DNA from 2 places in the Micromonospora sp. WMMD708 genome. Region 2 is predicted to be linked to the other one. Evidence: riboswitches for the same ligand, from Rfam matches in the RefSeq annotation. Region 2 holds a riboswitch; the other holds the start of a gene.
What was found. Region 2 has a riboswitch for S-adenosylmethionine ahead of ACN260_RS15030 (ABC transporter substrate-binding protein). Riboswitches for the same ligand answer to the same signal wherever they lie in the genome.

Region 1 (3,400 bases), 3.1 Mb from region 2:
GGTTGTTCGGCGGCAACCCGGTGACCGGCAAGGCTGTCCCGCTCGGCACCTGGCCGGGCTGGTGGGCCGCGCTGATCCAGCTGGTCTGTGGCGCGCTGGTGCTTGCCGGTCTCTTCACCCGGCCCGCGGCGCTGCTCGCGTCCGGCTCGATGGCGTACGCCTACTTCGTGGTGCACCAGCCGGAGGGCCTGCTGCCACTGCGCAACGGCGGTGAGCTGTCCGCGCTGTTCTGCTGGTCGTTCCTGCTGATCGCGGTCCTCGGCCCGGGTGCCTGGGCGCTCGACACGCTGCTCGGCCGCCGGCGCTCCGACGCCCCGGCGACGCCGGCCTCCGAGCCCGCCTCGGTGCCGGTCTGACATACCGACCCGCGTCGCCGGGCCGTCCCGGCGACGCGGCCGGTCAGGGGTTGTAGGGGGCGTCGGTGTGGCTCACCTCGGCGAGGGTGCTGCCGGTGAGCTTGTAGACCGAGGTGCGCTTGATGTCCAGCTCGGCCATGCCCCGGTTGGGGCTGCGGGTCAACCAGACCACGGTGGCCCGCCGCCCGGCCACGCTCACCGACACGACCGGGGTCCGGTCGCCGAGGTCGGTCAGCGCCCGGAACACCGGCAGGCCGCCGTTGTTGCGCCACACCGCGACGGTGTAGAAGGTGCCGCTGCCCCCGGAATTGAGCGCGACCACACCGACCGCGTCGTCCGCGCCGTCACCGTCGAGGTCGCCGATGCCGCAGGGCTTCTGGAGCGTCACGGTGGCGCCGTCCTCGCCCGACCACTGCCCCTCGGTCAACGGCAGGTAGTCCGGATAGCCGTTGTAGGGCGTCTTGCTGCTGCCGAGCTTGGCACCCGCCAGATGGGCGCAGGTCAGCGGGGCCTTGACCGTCGGTGCCGGGGGGGTGGTGGCGACCGCCGGGGCGGTGGTGGGGGTGCTCTTCTTCTGCTGGGTCGGCTCGACCCCGGTGGGCGTCGGCTCGGCCGTGGCCGCGTTCAGCACAGAGGCGGTGGAGGGCTCGGTGGACGGGCCGACCGTGGGCGCCGCCCCGTCCGTCGTGCCCTGCTCACCCCCGCACGCGGTGAGCAGGCAGACCAGGGCGAGGCTGGTGAGGCTCAACGGTATCCGTCGCATTGCCGGGGGTCCTCTCTCGACATCAGATGACCCGCACCGTACTTATCGATGGCAATGCCGGTCATCGGCTCCATGGCCCGCCAGGGTCGGCCTGTCGGAGCGCGGTCAGGGGCCGACCGGGGGGTCGCGTACGGGTTTCTCCACCCGGTGCTCACGGACGTGTTGAGCTGGAAACTTCCCCGAAACATCGGTGCCGACCGGGGTGTCCGGTCGGTGCCCGGCGGCGGGGTGGCCGACGCCATGGTTCACACCGTGGGAAGCGGGCTGGGCGATGGCCGCGAAGCTGCCTAGACTCGGTCCCACAACTGCATACCTCATCCAGAGGGGCTGAGGGATACGGCCCGACGACGCCCCGGCAACCACCCCGCGCGCTCATCGCTGAGCGTCCGGCGGGGCAGGTGCCAATTCCGTCCCCGCCGCAGGGTGCGATGCGGGGAAAGATGAGAGGAATCGACATGACGTCGACGCTCGCCGCCCCCGGTATCGACACCGCCGCCAGCCCCGCCCGCGCCCTGGTCTGCCGCGCCTGCTCCGCCCGCTACCCGCTCGCCGCGCAGCATGCCTGTTACGAGTGTTTCGGCCCGCTGGAGGTCGACTACGACGCCGCCGCGCTGGCGCGCGTCACCCGCGAGCAGATCGAGGCCGGCCCGCAGAACATCTGGCGGTACGCCGCCCTCCTGCCCGCCGGTCAGGACCCGGCCACCCGGGTCACCCTGGACCCGGGGCTGACCCCGCTGGTGGCGGCGCCCCACCTCGCCGCCGAGCTGGGCATCAGCGCGCCGCTGTGGGTCAAGGACGACAGCGCCAACCCGACCCACTCGTTCAAGGACCGGGTGGTCTCGGTGGCGCTCACCGCCGCGAAGGCGCTCGGCTTCGAGCGGTTCGCCTGCGCCTCGACCGGCAACCTGGCCAACTCGGTGGCCGCCCACGCGGCCCGCGCCGGCGCCCCCTCGGTGGTCTTCATCCCGGGCGACCTGGAGCAGGGCAAGGTGATCACCACCGCCGTCTACGGTGGCGACCTGGTCGCCATCGACGGCTCGTACGACGACGTGAACCGGCTCTGCGGCGAGCTGGTGGAGACCGACGAGTTCGAGGACACCGCCTTCGTCAACGTCAACGTCCGGCCCTACTACGCCGAGGGGTCCAAGACCCTCGGGTACGAGGTGGCCGAGCAGCTCGGCTGGCGCATCCCGGCCCAGGTGGTCATCCCGATGGCCTCCGGCGAACTGCTCACCAAGATCGACAAGGCGTTCACCGAGCTGGTCGAGATCGGCCTGGTCGAGGCCCCGGCCGGGGGCTGGCGGGTGTTCGGTGCCCAGTCGGCCGGCTGCAACCCGATCGCCGCCGCCCTGCACGCCGACACCGACACCATCACCCCGGTCCGGCCGACCGGCATCGCCAAGTCCCTCAACATCGGCGACCCCGCCGCCGGCCTGTACGCCCTGGAGGCCGTGCGGCGTACCGGCGGCTGGATGGAGTACGTCGACGACGACGAGATCCGCGCCGGCATCCGGCTGCTGGCCCGTACCACGGGCGTCTTCGCCGAGACGGCCGGCGGGGTGACCGTGGCGGTACTGCGCAAGCTCGTCGAGTCCGGCCGGCTCGACCCGACCGCGGAGACTGTCGTCTTCAACACCGGGGAAGGACTGAAGACCATCGACGCGGTCGCCGGTCAGGTGGGCCCCACCCACCGGATCAAGCCGTCCCTGCGGGCCGCCCGCGACGCCGGTCTCCTCTCCTGACACGTGCGCGCCCCCGGTCCGTGCAGGGTGGTCGACCCATCGGGGCGCAGGTTGCGGTGTCAGCCGGCCGGGATACCGCCTCTTCGGTCCCACTGTGTCGATCATGGGCGCAGGACGGCCCGAGTGGATCTCTGGGTGACCGGGTTTTCGCGGTGGGTGGTGAAAACCCGCCGGGGAGGACTTGACGGCAGGAACCGGGCGGCGGAAGATGCTCCGTGCGGGAGGGCTTTCGCCGGAGACTTTTCAAGTTCTTGCGACCCAACGCCGGAGGCGTTGTGCGAACGTCCCTCCCGACCAACGTGAACCGGGGGCCAGCGGAAATCCGCTGGCCCCCGATGTCGTCCACGGGAAGACTCGCGGCGTGGCCGTGGACATCGCGACGATCGACCGGACCGATCAACCCACCCTCGACGCCGTCTACCGGATCGCGGCCAGGGTCGAGGCGATGGAATCGCCCGACCTTCCGCCGCCCTGCCGGCGACGCTTCGAGGCGCCGCTGTGGCACCCGATGCCCGGCATCGACACCCGTTGGTCGGTGG
Region 2 (3,400 bases):
GTTGTCGGCGACCACGGCGTCGAGGGTGGCCCGGTCGATCCGCAGGGCGGCCAGCAGGTCGCCGACGGCGACCCACCCGCCCGGATCGGGGTCGAGGCCGAACCGGGCGGGTCGGTGGCGCAGGGCCAGTGCGATCCGTTTGCTGGTCCGCACCAGCGTGTGGTGATCCATGTCGAGCATTGTCGGGCCGGTGGGGGGCCCGCTCCACCGGTTATCCGGTGCCGTGCCCGCCCGTCGCCGCCGGGTCAGCCGGCGACGCGCAGCGCCTCGGCGAGGGTGGTGGGCCGGCGGCCGAGCAGCTTCTCCAGGTGCTCCACCGGCACGTACAACGCCCCGTGGGCGATGCCCCGGTCGGCGTCGGCCAGGGTGGCGGCGTAGGGCTCGGGCAGCCCGGCGGAGACGAGCAGTTCGGTGTACGCCGGCACCGGCAGGTCGGTGTAGCTTACGTCGCGTCCACTCTGGCGGGACACCTCGGCGGCCAACTCGGTCATGGTGAACGCCTCACCGCCCAGTTCGTAGACCTGACCGGCGTGTCCGTCGGTGGTGAGCACCTCGGCGGCGGCCTCGGCGTAGTCGGCCCGGGTGGCGGCGCTGACCCGGCCGTCGCCGGCCGACCCGGCGACCCCGTGGGCCAGGTAGCCGGGCAGCTGACCTGTGTAGTTCTCCAGGTACCAGCTGTTGCGCAGCAGCACGTACGGCAGCCCGGAGGCGCGCAGTTCCTCCTCGGTGGCCCGGTGTTCGGTGGCCAGCAGCAGGTCGGAGGTGTCGGCGTGGGCGATGCTGGTGTAGACGACCAGACCGACGCCGGCCTGTCGGGCGGCCTCGATCACGTTGTGGTGCTGGGGCACCCGCTGGCCGACCTCACTGCCGGAGACGAACATCAGCTTCTCGGCGTCGGCGAAGGCGGCGCGCAGCGACTCGGGGTCGGTGTAGTCGGCCGCCCGCACCACGACGCCCCGGTCGGCGAGGTCGGCGAGCCGGTCCACGGAGCGGCCGAGGGCCACGATCTGCCCGGCGGGTACGCCCCGGCGCAGCAGGGATTCGACGATCAGGCGGCCCAGCTGGCCGGTGGCCCCGGTGACGACGACGGACATGGCGCTCTCCTTCGGGTGGCGTTCTCTTGTCGTACTGGCCAACACGCAGGTGGGAGCCGATACTTCCCGGCAGAGAGTAGGCACCTTGAAGTTTGTGACGCACTGATGGAGAGTAAGCTGATGCGACCCGACCCGTTCCAGCGCGACTGCGGCAGCCGGCAGGTCATCGACCGGATCGGCGACCGGTGGAGCGTGCTGGTCGTGCTCGCCCTCGCCGGCGGCGGACGCCGCTACGGCGAACTGGCCGGGCACATCGACGGGATCAGCCAGAAGATGCTCACCCAGACCCTGCGCGGGCTGGAACGCGACGGCCTGGTCACCCGCACCGTGCACGCCAGCGTCCCGCCCCGGGTCGACTACGCCCTCACCGACCTGGGCCGCAGCCTGCTCGACCTGGTCTCCGGCCTGGAAGCCTGGGCCACCACCCACCTGGCCGAGGTGCAGGCGGCCCGGGTCCGCTACGACGCCGAGGTGGTGCGCCGCCCGCCGGCCACCACGCGGGCCGCCCGACGGTAAGGGGCGGACGTGAGGGCCGTCATAACGGGTGGACGACCGGCGGGGCGCTGCTGCTAGATTTCGGGCAGGTCATGAGCGCCAGCGTCAAGCCCCGGCTCGCTGGCCGGCAACCCTCCGCCACGGTGGGGTGCTCCGGGTGAGGACCAGGCACCGGTGAACGACCCGGTGCAAGCGTGGCCTGGTCACCCCAGGTCGACACCGATCAGGGAGAAGCCGTGTCGTACCAACCACCCGCCCCACCCGGTGGCGGCGTCACCGCCGTGACCCGACCCGGCGTACGGTCCGTCGGCGTCCGGCTGGTCAGGCGGCGGCATGTCGACCTCATGCGGGTGCACAGCGACTCCTGTCGCCGCCGCTAGTCGAACCCCTCTTCCCGTGACACCTCGAGCGGGATGCCCGGTGGGCATCCCGTCGGCGGCGCGCGTCCGCCGCCGCCCGACCACCTCCGGAGACACCCGTGCGATTCCTTCCTGCCCTGCCCGCCCCCCGACTGCCCCGCGCCGCGTGGAAGCGGGTCGCCGCGCTCGGCGTCGCCGCCCTGCTCGCCGGCACCGCGCTGACCGCCTGCGGCGGCGGCTCCGAGCCGGCCGACAACCCGTACGGCCTGCTCCAACCCGGTGTGCTGCGCGCCGGCACGCTCACCGACGCCCCACCGAACGTCTACCTCAAGGACGGCAGGTTCACCGGCTTCGACAACGACCTGCTCGTCGCCGTCGCCGGCAAGGTCGGGCTGAAGGTCGAGTTCGTCGGCACCGACTTCTCGGCGCTGCTCTCCCAGGTCAACAACCGCAAGTTCGACGTCGGCAGTTCCTCGATCACCGTCACCGAGGCGCGGAAGAAGACCGTCGACTTCGGCAACGGCTACGACTTCGGCTACTTCGGCCTGGACGTGCCGGCCGGCTCCCCGCTCACCGGCTTCGACCAGCTCGCGGGCAAGCGGGTGGTGGTCGTGCAGGGCACCGTGCAGGACGACTACGCCACCTCGCGCAAGCTCGACCCGGTGCGGGTGCCCGACTACAACGGGGCGATCAACCAGCTCAAGGCCGGTACCGCCGACGCCTGGATCGCCCCCGCCGAGATCGGCGAGAAGTCCGCCGCCGACAGCAACGGCAAGATCACGGTGGCGGCCACCGAACTGAGCCCGGCCCCCACCGCGTACGCCGTCGCCAAGGGCAACGACGCCCTACGCGAGGCGCTGGACAAGGGCCTCGACGAGGTGATCGCCGACGGCACCTGGACCCGCCTCCAGGAGCAGTACTACCCGGGTCGGCCGATCCCGGAAGGCTTCACCCCCGGCAGCGGCGACGTCACCGCCCCGGGCGCGGCGACGCCGTCGGCGTCGGCCACCTCCTGACGGTACGACCAGACCAGCGAGCGGGGCGGTGGGAGAAACACGATGGATCCGTTGAGCACCCTGTGGGAGACCTTCTTCGACTGGGACTCCATGCGCGAGGCGCTGCCCGAGATGCTGACCGTCGGGCTGCCCAACACGCTGATCCTGGCGGTCTCCGCCGCCCTGCTCGGCTCGGTGCTGGGCATGGCGCTGGCCGTGGCGGGCATCTCCCGTACCCGCTGGCTGCGGGGGCCGGCCCGGGTCTACACCGACGTGTTCCGGGGTCTGCCGGCCGCCGCCACCATCCTGCTGATCGGCGTCGGCCTGGCCCCGCTCGGCATGCAGGTGTGGGGCCCCAACCCGTACCCGCTGGGCATCCTGGCGCTGTCGCTGATCGCCGCGGCGTACATCGGGGAGATCTTCCGCTCCGGCATCCAGAGCGTCGAGGCGGCGCAGC

Region 1: it holds a riboswitch for S-adenosylmethionine, as region 2 does, so the genes downstream of both, thrC (threonine synthase) here and ACN260_RS15030 (ABC transporter substrate-binding protein) in region 2, are expected to answer to the same signal.

The regions. Positions count from the first base shown of each region.
Region 1 covers NZ_CP186060.1:319,250-322,649, forward strand. The annotation lists gene ACN260_RS01425 (DoxX family protein) at 1-356, shown strand, start outside; gene ACN260_RS01430 (hypothetical protein) at 400-1,119, opposite strand; SAM riboswitch class I at 1,431-1,566, shown strand; gene thrC (threonine synthase) at 1,575-2,861, shown strand; gene ACN260_RS01440 (GNAT family N-acetyltransferase) at 3,223-3,400, shown strand, end outside.
Region 2 covers NZ_CP186060.1:3,416,784-3,420,183, forward strand. The annotation lists gene ACN260_RS15010 (RNA 2'-phosphotransferase) at 1-171, opposite strand, end outside; gene ACN260_RS15015 (SDR family oxidoreductase) at 246-1,094, opposite strand; gene ACN260_RS15020 (winged helix-turn-helix transcriptional regulator) at 1,215-1,610, shown strand; SAM riboswitch class IV at 1,678-1,790, shown strand; gene ACN260_RS15025 (hypothetical protein) at 1,793-1,945, opposite strand; gene ACN260_RS15030 (ABC transporter substrate-binding protein) at 2,068-2,964, shown strand; gene ACN260_RS15035 (amino acid ABC transporter permease) at 3,007-3,400, shown strand, end outside.